Regions from separate parts of the Brevibacillus agri genome, predicted to be linked through region 3. Evidence: riboswitches for the same ligand, from Rfam matches in the RefSeq annotation. Region 3 holds a riboswitch; each other region holds the start of a gene.
What was found. A riboswitch is a leader RNA that binds a small molecule or an ion and turns the genes downstream of it on or off. The one in region 3 is predicted to bind thiamine pyrophosphate.
Positions count from the first base shown of each region.

Region 1: it holds a riboswitch for thiamine pyrophosphate, as region 3 does, so the genes downstream of both, thiC (phosphomethylpyrimidine synthase ThiC) here and thiS (sulfur carrier protein ThiS) in region 3, are expected to answer to the same signal.
Region 2: it holds a riboswitch for thiamine pyrophosphate, as region 3 does, so the genes downstream of both, thiO (glycine oxidase ThiO) here and thiS (sulfur carrier protein ThiS) in region 3, are expected to answer to the same signal.

Region 1 is NZ_CP026363.1:2,569,826-2,574,254, reverse strand. Features, by position in the region: gene ku (non-homologous end joining protein Ku) at 1-887, shown strand, start outside; gene BA6348_RS12890 (cation diffusion facilitator family transporter) at 1,029-1,910, opposite strand; TPP riboswitch at 2,164-2,274, shown strand; gene thiC (phosphomethylpyrimidine synthase ThiC) at 2,426-4,177, shown strand; gene BA6348_RS26710 (hypothetical protein) at 4,199-4,369, shown strand.
Region 2 is NZ_CP026363.1:4,943,863-4,948,291, forward strand. Features, by position in the region: gene BA6348_RS24275 (LSm family protein) at 1-683, opposite strand, end outside; gene thiO (glycine oxidase ThiO) at 764-1,900, opposite strand; TPP riboswitch at 2,057-2,172, opposite strand; gene BA6348_RS27890 (excisionase family DNA-binding protein) at 2,252-2,470, opposite strand; partial or broken gene BA6348_RS24285 (glucose-6-phosphate isomerase) at 2,492-3,841, opposite strand; gene BA6348_RS24290 (efflux RND transporter periplasmic adaptor subunit) at 4,039-4,429, shown strand, end outside.
Region 3 is NZ_CP026363.1:2,918,719-2,923,147, reverse strand. Features, by position in the region: gene tenA (thiaminase II) at 1-438, opposite strand, end outside; gene BA6348_RS14700 (acetylornithine deacetylase) at 447-1,742, opposite strand; gene BA6348_RS14695 (thiazole synthase) at 1,735-2,505, opposite strand; gene thiS (sulfur carrier protein ThiS) at 2,511-2,714, opposite strand; TPP riboswitch at 2,925-3,035, opposite strand; gene kapB (kinase-associated lipoprotein KapB) at 3,077-3,460, opposite strand; gene BA6348_RS14680 (alanyl-tRNA editing protein) at 3,532-4,429, opposite strand, start outside.

The DNA of each region.
Region 1 (4,429 bases), 350 kb from region 3:
GCCAACTGCACAAGGAATGCAACACCCCGATCAAATACGCCAAAATGTGCCCGCATTGCCAGCGGGAAGTGGAACCGAGCGAAATCGTCCGCGGGTACGAGTACGAAAAAGGCCATTTTGTCATGATTAACGACGAAGACCTGGAGGCGATCACGCCCGAGACGCGCCGCGCCATTGAAATTCTCGACTTCGTGGACTTGTCGGAGATCGACCCGGTTTACTTTGACAAAAGCTACTTCCTGTCTCCGCAAGATACGGGAGAAAAGGCGTATGCGCTGCTGCGCGCCGCCATGGAGCAGACCGGAAAGATCGCCGTCGCCCAGGTGACGATGCGCAATCGGCAAAGTCTCGCCGTCATTCGGCTGTACGAGCATTGCATCATGCTGGAAACGATTTTTTACCCGGACGAGGTGCGCCCGGTCAGTCAAGTGCCCGCCTTGCCGGAGGCTACTGTCCCGCTCGCGGAAAACGAACTGAAAATGGCGACAGAGCTGATCGGCAACATGACCGTTCCGTTCGATCCCGCCAAGTACACCGACGAATACCGCGTCGAGTTGCAAAAAATGATCGAGAAAAAGCTGGAGGGCCAGGAGATCGCCACCGCTCCGACGGTTGCGCGCACGAATGTGATCGACCTGATGCAAGCTTTGAAGGAAAGCCTGGCCTCGACAGCAGGCACTACGGGCAGTCCCGTGAAGCTTGCGCCGGAGCTTGCGCCGGAGCCTGCCCCGGCAGCCGCGAAGCCGAAAGCAGGGCGCAAACGGGCCGCTTCTGCGGAGAAAGCGGACAAGACAACCTCCCCTGCCAAAGAAGCGGTGGGGAAACCGAGTCCCGGTCCGACCTCGACAACGAAAACGCTTCGCCGCAAAAAAGCCACTCCTGTGTAAAGCGGCGTTGGAACAGTTGGTGGTGCGGTGCGAAGCCATAAGCAGAACACTTGGCTTGCGCGCAGCCATTGGCGACGCCTTAGCCTTACCGGATAACGTCTGCGCAAAAAAACCTGCCCCATTTGCGGACAGGTTTTTTGCTTATCTTTTTGCGAGCTGTTGTTCCGGTTCGATATGAATGTGAACCGTATTGATTTTGTGCACACGTTTCATCCGTTCTTCGATATTTTCGGTGATGGTGTGGCTTTCTACTACGTTCAACTGCGGATCGACGTGGATCACGACGTCAACGAGCACGCTGCTGCCGTGATAACGCGCCTTGATGTCGCTGATCGCTTTCACCCCGGAAATGGAGAAGATCGTCTCCTTCAGCTCCTCCAGTTGCCCCTCATCGAAGCCATCTGTTAAGCGATGCGTCGCCTCCCGGAAAATATCCCACGCCGTCTTCAGGATAATCACCCCGACCACGAGCGCTGCCAGCGGGTCGAGCCAATGCAGTTGGAACTGCGCGCCCGCCACTCCGACAAACGTCCCGATGCTGACGAAGGCATCCGAGCGGTTGTCGGCAGCGGCCGCGAGCAACGCCTGGCTGTTCGTTTTCACGGCGAGTTGGTGATTGTACCGATAGACCCCGAGCATAATGACCGCAGTCGCCAGCGCCGTCCAGCCTGCCAACAAGTCGGGAGCAGTGTGGTTTGTATCAAACAGCGTCGGAATCGCTCCGGTAATGACCTCCAGCCCGACAAACAGCATGATGAACGACGCGACCAGGGCAGAGATCGTCTCCGCGCGAAAATGGCCGTACGGATGGTCGCGATCCGGCGGCTTGCGGGCAATGCGCAGCCCGATCAGCACGGCAATCGACGCCACCACGTCCGTCGAGTTGTTCAGCCCGTCCGCCATTAACGCTGCCGAGCCTGTCAGCACCGCAACCCCTATTTTTAACGCCGAGCAGAAAATATAGGCGATAATGCTGACCCACGCACCCCGCTCTCCTTGCTTCAGATCCGAATATACATTCACACTCCATCACCTCAAAAAATCTCAATCGCCCTATTCGCCCAAAGCCTTAGAACAGAACGTATAAAAGCAGTTTCTCGTTTTTTCGAATTTCATCGTACCAGACGCAATTCGTGTGGGTCTACAGAAACAGTTTTAGTCCGATTCATGAGTATAGAGGGGGGGAAAATGTGTTGCCCTGTGGCAATTTTTGTTGGAAACTTTTTCTTGCCAAGCACGGCTGTTCTCCGGTATCCTAATCTTGCAACGACAACCAAAAACAAGCACGGGAGCTTGGAAATCACCAGGCTGAGAGGATGGTACTGTGCCATCGACCGTTGAACCTGAACTGGGTAATGCCAGCGGAGGAATGTCCATATGACAGATTAGCGACGCGTATCTTTTTTTCGGATACCCGTCTCTTCTCTACTCTCGCGTCTGGCGTCGCATGTTCCCATGTGGCGTTTTTTCGCGACGGGCCTCTTTCGCCTCCCTACAAGGTTCGCTCTTTCGTGCAACCAAGCCAAGGAGGTTTTTTTATGTCATCCATTTCATCTTTTCCCGGAAGCCGCAAAGTATACGAGGTAGGCAGCCGCCCCGACATTCGCGTGCCGATGCGCGAAATTGCGCTATCGCCTACCGAGGGGCTGTACGGCACCACACCAAACCCGCCGTTGCGCGTGTACGACACAAGCGGCGAATACACGGCCGAAGGTTATGTCGCCGACATCAACAAAGGGCTGCCGCTCGTGCGCCAGCGCTGGATCGAGGAGCGCGACGATACGGAGAGCTATGCCGGCCGCGAGCCAAAGCCTGTGGACGACGGAATCCGCAACGCCGACAGCGCAGGGAAGATGCCCGCTTTCCCGCGCGAAGGCTATCAGCCGAGACGGGCGAAGCCAGGCAAGACGGTCACCCAGCTTCACTACGCCCGCCGTCACATCATCACGCCGGAGATGGAGTACATCGCCATCCGCGAAGGCGTCACGCCGGAGTTCGTCCGGGCTGAGGTGGCGGCAGGCCGCGCGATCATTCCCGCCAATATCAATCATCCGGAAGCGGAGCCGATGATTATCGGCCGGAATTTTCACGTCAAGGTCAACGCCAACATCGGCACTTCTGCCGTCAGCTCCTCAATGGAAGAAGAAGTCGAAAAAATGATCTGGTCGGTGCGCTGGGGCGCGGACACGATCATGGACTTGTCGACCGGAAAGCACATCCACACGACGCGCGAGTGGATCATCCGCAACAGCCCGGTGCCTGTCGGAACCGTACCGATTTACCAGGCGCTTGAAAAAGTGAACGGCAAAGCGGAGGATTTGACCTGGGAAGTCTACCGGGACACGCTGATTGAACAGGCAGAGCAAGGCGTCGATTATTTCACCATTCACGCCGGCGTCCTGCTCCGCTACATTCCGCTGACCGCGAAGCGCGTGACCGGAATCGTCTCGCGCGGCGGCTCCATTCTGGCTGCGTGGTGTCTCGCCCATCACGAGGAAAACTTTTTGTACACGCATTTCGAAGAGATTTGCGAGATTCTCAAGGCGTATGACATCAGCGTGTCACTTGGAGACGGCTTGCGCCCCGGCTCGATTGCAGATGCGAATGACGAGGCCCAGTTTGCCGAACTAGAGACACTCGGCGAGCTGACGAAAATCGCCTGGAAGCACGACGTGCAGGTGATGATTGAAGGACCCGGCCACGTCCCGATGCACCTCATTCGCGAAAACATGGACAAACAACTAGCGATTTGCCACGAGGCGCCTTTTTATACGCTCGGGCCGTTGACGACAGACATCGCGCCCGGCTACGACCACATCACCTCGGCGATCGGCGCCGCGATGATCGGCTGGTTTGGCACCGCGATGCTCTGCTACGTCACGCCCAAGGAGCATCTCGGCCTGCCGAACAAGGAAGACGTGCGCAACGGTCTCATCGCCTATAAAATCGCCGCTCATGCAGCGGATTTGGCCAAAGGCCACCCGCGAGCAAAACAGCGCGACGACGCTTTGTCCAAAGCCCGCTTCGAGTTTCGCTGGAACGACCAGTTCAACCTGTCTCTCGACCCCGAGCGCGCCCGCGAATACCACGATGAGACGCTGCCTGCCGAAGCAGCGAAGTCCGCGCATTTTTGCTCGATGTGCGGCCCGAAATTTTGCAGCATGAAAATCTCGCACGACATCCGCCACCAGGCCCAGGAGCAGGAGCGGATCGAGCCTGCCGCCATCGCAGCGGGCCTGCAAGAAAAAGCCCGCGAATTTCGCGAGCAAGGAAGTCAACTGTACAAATAAGCGCCCGGAGGTGGCAGACGATTGAATGATGTGTTGCAATTGCGAAAAGAGATCGCGCGCCTGGAGGTTGACCTTGAACGTCTGAAGCGCCAACTGGCCCATTTGCAAAAAGCGTGCGCGCATGAGTTCGTCGAGACCCCCCTCGCCCGCACCTGTGCCAAATGCTTGCAAACGGAAAGCCTCTATTATTAGACAGCTTCCCTGCCACACCTAGGAAAGTTGGCTGCGCCAATGGCTCGGCCCCAGCCTTAA
Region 2 (4,429 bases), 2.0 Mb from region 3:
CTGACGAAAGGAGCGCCCTCTCCAAACGGACTCACCTGGCCGTACGGAAAGCTCGGACTGCCAAACGGACTTACTTGCCCATATGGCTGGCCCGGACTGCCGAACGGGCTTACCTGCCCAAACGGCTGATTCGGGCTGCCGAACGGACTTACCTGCCCATACGGTTGACCCGGACTGCCGAACGGGCTTACCTGCCCAAACGGCTGATTCGGGCTGCCGAACGGACTTACCTGCCCATACGGCTGGTTCGGGCTGCCGAATGGGCTGATCGGAGCGTATGGATAGCAATCGTCCGCGTAAGGGCTGACTTGACCAGCAGGAGGCCGATTCGGCTGGCTGCTGCTGCCAAGCGGACTGACATCGCCAAACGGCTGGTATCCGCCATATGGATAGCCGTAGGGAGTCCAGTCCGGGTACATGCCCCAGTCTCCATGCGATTTGCGGCTGGCTACCTCTTCGAACTCGTAGTCGTCTTCCTCTGCATCGGGATCGTCCACTTCCACATATACATTCTGATCGTCAAAGTCCACGATCACGCCTTCAAAAATCTGGCCGTCAATCGCTTCAATGCGCACCTTTTTCTCGACGTGTTCTTTGCATATGTTGTGCACATTTTCACGCATATCCTTTATCAGACTGACCGTCTGGACGTCAGCCTGGTACAGGTTTTTTTCAGACTGCATGGAAACTCCTCCCCTTCTGGTGTTTCTTTATTACCATATACAGGTGCCCATGGGGAGGTGTACCGGGTTTGCAGTTCGGACTAGCCCATTTTGTTCGACGTTTCGTCTGTTTTTGCCAAAAAGCGGGATGGCAAAAACGGCGTCAGACGCTCTGTCTCGCCTTTTTCCAGGTAGTCGGCCATCCATTTCGCGGTAGCCGGGGACAGCAAGATGCCGTTGCGGAAGTGCCCTCCGGCAATCGAAAGCCCGTCCCAGCCGGGCACGGGACCAAGCAGCGGCTTGCCATCTGCGGTAGCTGGCCGCAGTCCGCCCCACGCCTCCAGAAAAGCAGCGCCGTGCAAGGCCGGGACGTACGGCATGACTCCGTTCAGGATGCTGGCCAAGCCCGCCATTGTAACTTCGCGCTGAAAGCCGCTTTCGTCTTCTGTCGCGCCGATGACGATTTTCCCGTCCTTCTTCGGCGTGATGTAGCCGGAGGTGCCAAAAATGACGGTGCGAAGCGGGATGCCTGCGGAGGATACCGCCGCGATCTGGCCGCGAACCGGGCGAACGGGAATCGAAACGCCGAGCATTTCCAGCATGATGCCCGCCCACGCGCCTGACGTGATGATCGTTTGCTCCGCCCGCAGCGGTCCAAGCGAACTCTCCACGCCGACTACCCGGCCGCCTTTTACCGCGATGCCGCTCACGACACAGCCTGCGTGCAACGCGACGCCTTGCAGCCGGCATGCTGTCACCAGAGCGCGCAGCAGCATGCGGTTGTTGATATGCCCTTCGTACGGAGAGTAGATGGCTGCCTGCGCCTGCTCGGTCAAAAGCGGCTCCACCTCAGCCAGTTGCTGCCGCTCCGTCAAAAGGTGGACGCTGTGCCCCGCTTCTTTTTGCCAATGGTACTTCGCCAAAAGCTGTGCCTGCTCGTCATCGTTGAGCGCGACCGTCAGCAGCCCTTCCAGGCTGAGCTGGACGTCTCCTCCGGTAAACTCTTCCAGCTCGGCCGCCCACTGCGGGTAATAGGCCAGCGAAGTCATGCCCAGATCGAGCATCGGGCCTGGGGCCGTAAACTCCTTCAACGGCGCGAGCATCCCCGCCGCCGCAGAAGACGCCTGTCCGCCCCATTCTCCCTGCTCGACCAGCGTGACGCTCCTTCCTCTTCGTGACAACTCATAAGCCAGACTTAATCCGATAATTCCTCCACCCACTACGAGACAATCGCTCAATTTTTCTCTCTCCTCGCTTGTTGTAATCTCTTCGGGGCCGTTCGAAAGCGCCGTTGTAGCCAAAAGCCCCTGGCGCAGTCGACAAAATGAAAAAAACCACCTTCTCCTTCGCAGGAAAAGGCGGGCTTCATACGCATCGTAACCAAATAAAAAAGCGCTGTTTGCCGGCAACCGTATCCCTGCGCCGGCATGATCCGGATCAGGTGCAATGGGTCGACGGTCGTTGCTTCCATCCTCTCAGCCCCGCATGAAGGACTCCCCGAGTTGCTTGATCTTTTATTTTCGTTCACCCACCAAGTATAGTCCTCTTGGGCGCGATCTGACAAGATGGTCTGCGCTTTCATCCTCAGCTTAATCCTCGTCTTTCACATCGTAGCTTTCCGGAACCGTCTCGTGACGCGCCGCTTCCTCGAACTCGCGAAGCTTGCGCATTTCCTCCAGATGGTGATTGAACTGCTCCTTGTTGATGATGTACTCGTTGCCGTCGTGGAGAGCGCGGATTTTGCCCTGATGAATTTTTTCCAAAATAAACGTTTCAGGAAGCTCCAAATACGCCGCTGTCTCCTCCACAGTCAAATACGTCTTGTTCTCGCGCAATCTTGCCTCCAGTTCCGCTTTCTGCTGCTCGAATCCAGGTTTTCCCAGAAGGGCGAACATGTTGGCCTTGTACGCCTCCACCCCGGGCTGATCGAACGGGTTGACCCCTAGCAAATAGCCGCTGATCCCGCACGCCTTTTCAAAAAAGTAGATCAGGGCGCCGAGATGGTACGCTGTCGCCTCTGGCATCTCCACAAGCAGGTTCGGTACGCCGCCATCTACATGGGCCAGTACCGTTCCCTCGAAAGCCTTTTTATTGACAAACCCCATCCGCTTGCCGGACAGGAAGTTCAACCCGTCCACATCGAGCGGGTCCTCCTGCACGGTCACGTCGACGGCGGGCTTGTTGACCGTAACAACCGTTTCAAACAACTGCCGCATGCCGTCCTGTATGTACTGCCCCAACGAGTGCAGGTCCGTGGAAAACTCGGCTGACGCGGGAAAAATTCCTTTGCCGTCTTTTCCTTCCGACTCCCCGAAAAGCTGCTTCCACCACTCCGCGAAAAAGCGGAACTGCGGCTCGTAGCTGACCAGAAGCTCCACGGTTTTACCTTTGCGGTACAGCGCATTGCGAATCGCCGCATACTGGTAGCACGGATTTTCGTACAAATCCATGACCATGTAGCGCTCGCTCGCGTCTTGCGCGCCCTTCATCAGCGCGTCCAGATCGGCCCCGCTCACTGCGATTGGCAACAGTCCGACTGCGGTCAGGACGGAAAAACGTCCGCCGATATCGTCCGGAATGACGAAGCTTTCGTACCCTTCGTCCTCCGCGAGTCTTTTTAAGGCGCCGCGCGTTTTGTCCGTCGTAACATAGATGCGCTTCTTCGCCTGCTCGCGGCCGTACTTGTTCTCCAGCCAGGTGCGCAGCAGCCGAAAAGCGATCGCGGGCTCTGTCGTCGTGCCCGACTTCGAGATGACATTGATGGACACGTCTTTTCCTTCGAGCACGTCCATCAGATGAGAGATATAAACCGGGCTGATATTGTTCCCGACAAAATAAATTTCCGGAAAACGCCGCTTCGACTTCGGCAGCAAATTGTAAAAGCTGTGGCCCAAAATGTCCAGTACAGCTTTCGCCCCTAAATATGAACCCCCGATTCCAATTACCAAAAGCACATCCGAATCAGCCTGGATACGCGCCGCCGCCTGGCGAATCCGCTCAAATTCAGCGCGGTCGTACCTCTGCGGCCAATCAACCCAACCGAGATAGTCTCTGCCTGGACCCGTTCTTTTGTGCAACATCTCATGCGCCTGCCCGATCGCCGGGGCAAGCTGCTCCCACTCATGCTGTCTCACAAAGGCGCGTGCATTAGAGTAATCAAATCGAATCGCTTGGTTCATGGCTCCCCTCCCAAGGAACGTCATCTATTTTCTTATCTTATCACGCCAAAAGCCAGAAAGTTGCTTTCCGTCAAAACATCACAAAATGTGAGCAAATCGTGAACAATTCGCCACAAGTGTTACCTTTTTCCAGACCTGGCGTAAGACTTCACCGAGCAAAGAAATAATACGGTTCCTAACAGCAAGGAGAAATGAACATGAAAAAACGGTGGTGGATCATCGGTTCCGTGGTCGTCCTGCTCGGTGCGGGCTTCGTCGGAATCAACATGATGGGCTCTCAGCAAGCCATGGGCATGCCGGTAAACATCGGGGCTCCGACCAAGTCAGTCCTGGAGAGCAAAATTTTGACCTCGGGGATCGTCACGGTAGAGGACAAGCAAAAGCAGTATGCCAACGTAACCGGAACCTTGCGCGAGTTTGTGGTGAAGGAAGGCGACAAGGTCAAGAAAGGCCAGGTCATCGCAAAAATCGACACCTCGGATGTCGACGGCAGACTGCTTGATCTGGAAGCGCAAATGGAAGTAGCCAAAGCCAATCTGGCAAAAGCCCAGATCGGGGCAGAGCCGGAAGAAGTGGCGCAGGAGCGCG
Region 3 (4,429 bases):
CCGCTTGCCGATCTCCCAGTAGCTCCACGTGCACGGTAAAAGCGCGCTGACCAGCTCTGCCAGCGAGCCTTGGTGCGCGACTCGCAGCATGTAGCTGGTGTAGCCCAGCATGACAAAGGACGGCTCGGTCGCTTCCAGCTCCTCGCGGGAAATGCCGAAGCGCGCCGCATACTGGCGGTGCAGCTCCATCTCCATGTTGAGCGTCGATTCCTGCAGGGCGGCGAACCGGGCGCTCGTCTCCAGATCGTAGGCCTTCACGCTGGCGAGCGCGAACATTTTGGCGTAATCGATCAGGTAGATGTAGTCTTGCTTCATGTAAAATTTGAACGACTCTACAGGCAACGTGCCGTCACCAAGGCCGGTTACAAATGGATGCTGGTGAACGCGCTCCCAGATCGGGGCGACGCTGCGTAACAAACGGTCTGTAAAGGTTGCCATGCTTTTTTTCACTCCTTCGCTTCCTTTGGCGTGTTGCACCAGTTCGCGATAAAACGGGCCATAATCTGGGCAAACCGGACAAGCTGGTCAGGATCAATCGACTCATCGACGGCATGGGCGTGCTTCAGCTCGCCCGGGCCGAACAGTACGGCGGGAATGCCTGCGTGCGCGAACCAGCCCGCATCTGTGACGGTAGGAGACATGTCCACCACAGGGGCCTCGCCCAGCTCGCTCTCATAGGCGGCTTGCAACTGCGCCAAAGCCGGATGCTCCGTGTCCAGCTCCAGGGACGGGAAAATTTCTCCGCGCTCCTCGATCATGGAGCGACCGCCCCAGCGAAACACAGGAGGATGGTCGCGCAGCCACAAATCGGCCGCCGCTGCGCGTCCGACATGGTCCTCGATCTCGCGAATGATCTGTTCGTATGATTCGTTCGGATAAAAGTGAACCGTAATCCAGAGCGCGCAGCGATCCGCAATAAACGCAGCATGGCGTCCTCCCTCGATCACGGCAGGGTTGATCGTATTGCTGCCAGCCGCAAAGCCGGGGTACGCCTTCATCACAGCCCAGTCGCGTTCCAGCTCCTGCAGCGCCGTAATGATTTTCGCCATTTTTTCAATCGCAGACGCGCCGCGCACGCCGCCTCCGGCATGGATCGTTCTCGCCCGCATCCCGTCGTGCAAGGTCGTCGGACTCTCAATCGTGATCCAGCCGGTAATCACGCCGCCCTGCCCTTGCATGTGCAGGTTGCTCGTGTCGACGACGATGGCGTAGTCCGCCTGGTAGCCGCGTTCGAGCGCGACCAGCGTCCCGGCTTCGCCCGCTTCCTCGCCGATTACCGATTGGAACAGCAAATCGCCTGCCAGCTCGACGCCGTGCTCGCGCAGCATCTGGATGGCGAACAGGCTCGCAGCCAGTCCACCTTTCATGTCTGCTACACCGCGTCCGTACAGCCGTCCGTCTGTGCCACGCGTCAAGGAAAACGGCGGATACGTCCAACTCGCATCGTCGCCCACTTCCGCAACGTCGATGTGCCCGTTGATAATCAAGCTGTTCGCCTGGGCAGAAGCGCTGCCCGGCAGTCGGCCGACGACGTTGTCGTCGCCGGGGTAGACGGTCCAGCGGTCGACCTCAAAGCCGATGGCCGCGAGCCGATGGGCGAGTACCGTTTGCGCCGCGTCGCTGTTTCGCGCTGGCGGACTTACAGTCGGATGGGAAACGAGCTCTGCCAGGAGGGCAAACAACTCTTCTTTGCGCCTGGCAATCGATTCTACCGCTTCTGTCAGTCGGTTCACGCTACTCAATCATCCCTTCGGTCGGACTGCTCGCCGACGCGTAGCGCTTTTTCGCAATCCGTCCCGCGAGGAAGCCTTTGCGCCCCGCTTCCACGCCGAGCTTCATCGCTTCGGCCATCAGCACCGGATTGTCCGCGAGCGCGACTGCCGTATTCAGCAGCACGCCGTCAGCGCCCAGCTCCATCGCTTTCGCGCAATCGGCTGGCGAACCGATGCCTGCATCCACAATAATCGGTACTTTCGCGTCCTCGATGATGAAGCGGAGGTTGTTTTCGTTCACGATGCCTTGTCCGGAGCCAATCGGGGACGCGCCCGGCATGACGGCATGCACGCCCACTTCCTGCAAACGCTTGGCGAGAATCGGATCGTCGTTGGTGTAGGTCAGCACGATGAAGCCTTCTTCGACCAGTATTTTCGACGCTTCCAGCGTGCCGATCGGGTCAGGCAGCAGCGTTTTCGGGTCGCCGATGACCTCCACCTTAATCATATCGCACAAGCCGGATGCTTTCGCCAGACGGGCGATACGCACCGCTTCCTCTGCCGTATAGGCTCCCGCTGTGTTCGGCAGCAGGGTGAATTTTTTCAGGTCGAGCTGTTCCAAAAAGTTCGGCTCTTGCGGATTTTCCAAATTGAGCCGGCGAATCGCAAACGTCAAAATTTCTGCTTCCGACACCTCGACTGCTTTTCCTTGCGTTTCCAAATCTGCGAATTTTCCGGTCCCGAGCAAGAGGCGGGAGCGAAACTCGTAAGGGCCAATTTTCCATGTATCCATGCTGGTCATCCTCCTCCGACAAAATGAACGATTTCGATGCGGTCTCCGTCTGCAATCGGCGTTTGTTCATACTGGGAGCGGTCGATGATCTTTCCGTTGCGCTCCACGACGACAATCTTCTCTTGCAGGGAATACGAAGCGAGCAAGGCGCGGACTGTGTTGATCTCAGCCGACAGCTCTGCTGTTTTTCCGTTCAGCACAACAACCATTGTATTCCTCCTTCTTGATGGCACCTGTCGAGGGACGAAAAAACGGCCTCCCTCGCTTGCCGGAAGTCACCCCAGTCAAACGGTGGAAGCCGTATATGTATCCCATCGGACAGATGGAAGAAAAAAACCATCCGCCGTGGGATGGTTGAGTTGATCTCATCATCTGGTAGCAGCATTCCGGCAAATACGCCGCAACTGCCGCACCGTGAAATCGATTCATATACCTCTTCCTCCGCTGGCATGACCCAGGTCAGGTTCAACGGTCAGTAACACGCTCGTTACAATCTCAGCCGACGATGCTCGGCCCCCGTTTGGTAGTAAACCTATGAAATTGTCGTACGTTCGAGTATTACAGTACCATTCTATTTCGTGTTTGTAAAGGTTTCCTTGTACATCGCTTCCAGTTCAACCAGGCAGCGCTCGGACCAGGCCGCCATTTTTTTCAGCTTCTCCATTTCCCGCTCCATCGCTTTGCGCACGGACTCCTTGTAGTCCGGCACTTCGCCGTTGTAGCGGATGACGGATGCGGCCGGGGTCATGAATTTTTCCTGGTAGGAGAGCGCTGGGCGCTGGTGGAACAGCGGCACATCCACCTCGTAGGACGTATGCAGGTCGCCCTGCTGCGGGTATTTCGTCACCGCCAGCACCTTGACCAACAGCTTCGTATCGTGAATTTCCAGCACTTCCGCGATATATTCTCCTGTCCGCTGCGTCACGCGAACTTTATCGCCGGGGTTCCAAAACATCGTCGTTTCCTCCTCGCATCATCCATCATGGTAGGGGCCAGGCGTGAACGGCCTTGCCCACAGCTAGTCCGTCAGGCCAGCGACTGGGCAAGCAGCTTGCGGGCGTGCGCCAACACTTCGTCCGCAGCAGGCGCTGGTTGACCGCCGCCCTGCGCCATCGCCGGATTGCCGCCGCCTTTTCCGGCAATCAACGGCAGCGTCTCCTTGATAAGCTGGTTGACGGCGACGTTCACGTCCTGCCCCCGCGCAAACACAAGCTGGGTCTTCTCGTCAGTCGCTGCGGCCAGCAAGCATACGACGTCCGGCGCCTCCGCGACTGCGAGCTGGGCGTACTGCTGCAGTTGCTGGATCGTTTTGTCCGGGAAAACTTGCGCGATGACACGCACAGTTCCCACTTGCTCTGCCACGCCAAGCTGCTTTCGGACTTCGCCTTCCAGCAGTTGCTTTTCGGCGTCGGCGAGCCTTGCTTTCAAGCTGTCCCGTTCGGCCAGTACGCGCTCTGCCTGCGCGATCAGCTCCGCCTCGCTGGTCGCAAACCGCTTCGCCAGCTCGCGCACAGCCGCCTGCTTGCGCGTGTAATCCCGCAAAGCCCGCAAGCCGCAGATGAACTCCAGCCGGATGTTTCCGCGATGGCGCTCCCAGCCGAGAATTTTAATCATGCCCACTTCGCCCGTGCGCGCAGGATGTGTGCCGCCGCACGGATTGTAGTCGTACTCGGGGATGATGACGACGCGGACATTTTCCGTGACCGTCGGCTGTTTTTTCAGCGGCAACGTAGCCAGCTCCTCGTCGTCGACAAACCGGGCGATGATCGGATGGTTTTCCAGCACGACCTGGTTGGCCCGCTGCTCGACTGCTTCCCACAAATCCGCTGTCAGCTCATCCAGGCGCACGTCGATCGTCACGCGTTCTTTTCCCAAATGAAACGCGACCGTCTCCGCCCGCGCGACTTCCAGAAACGCGGCGGAC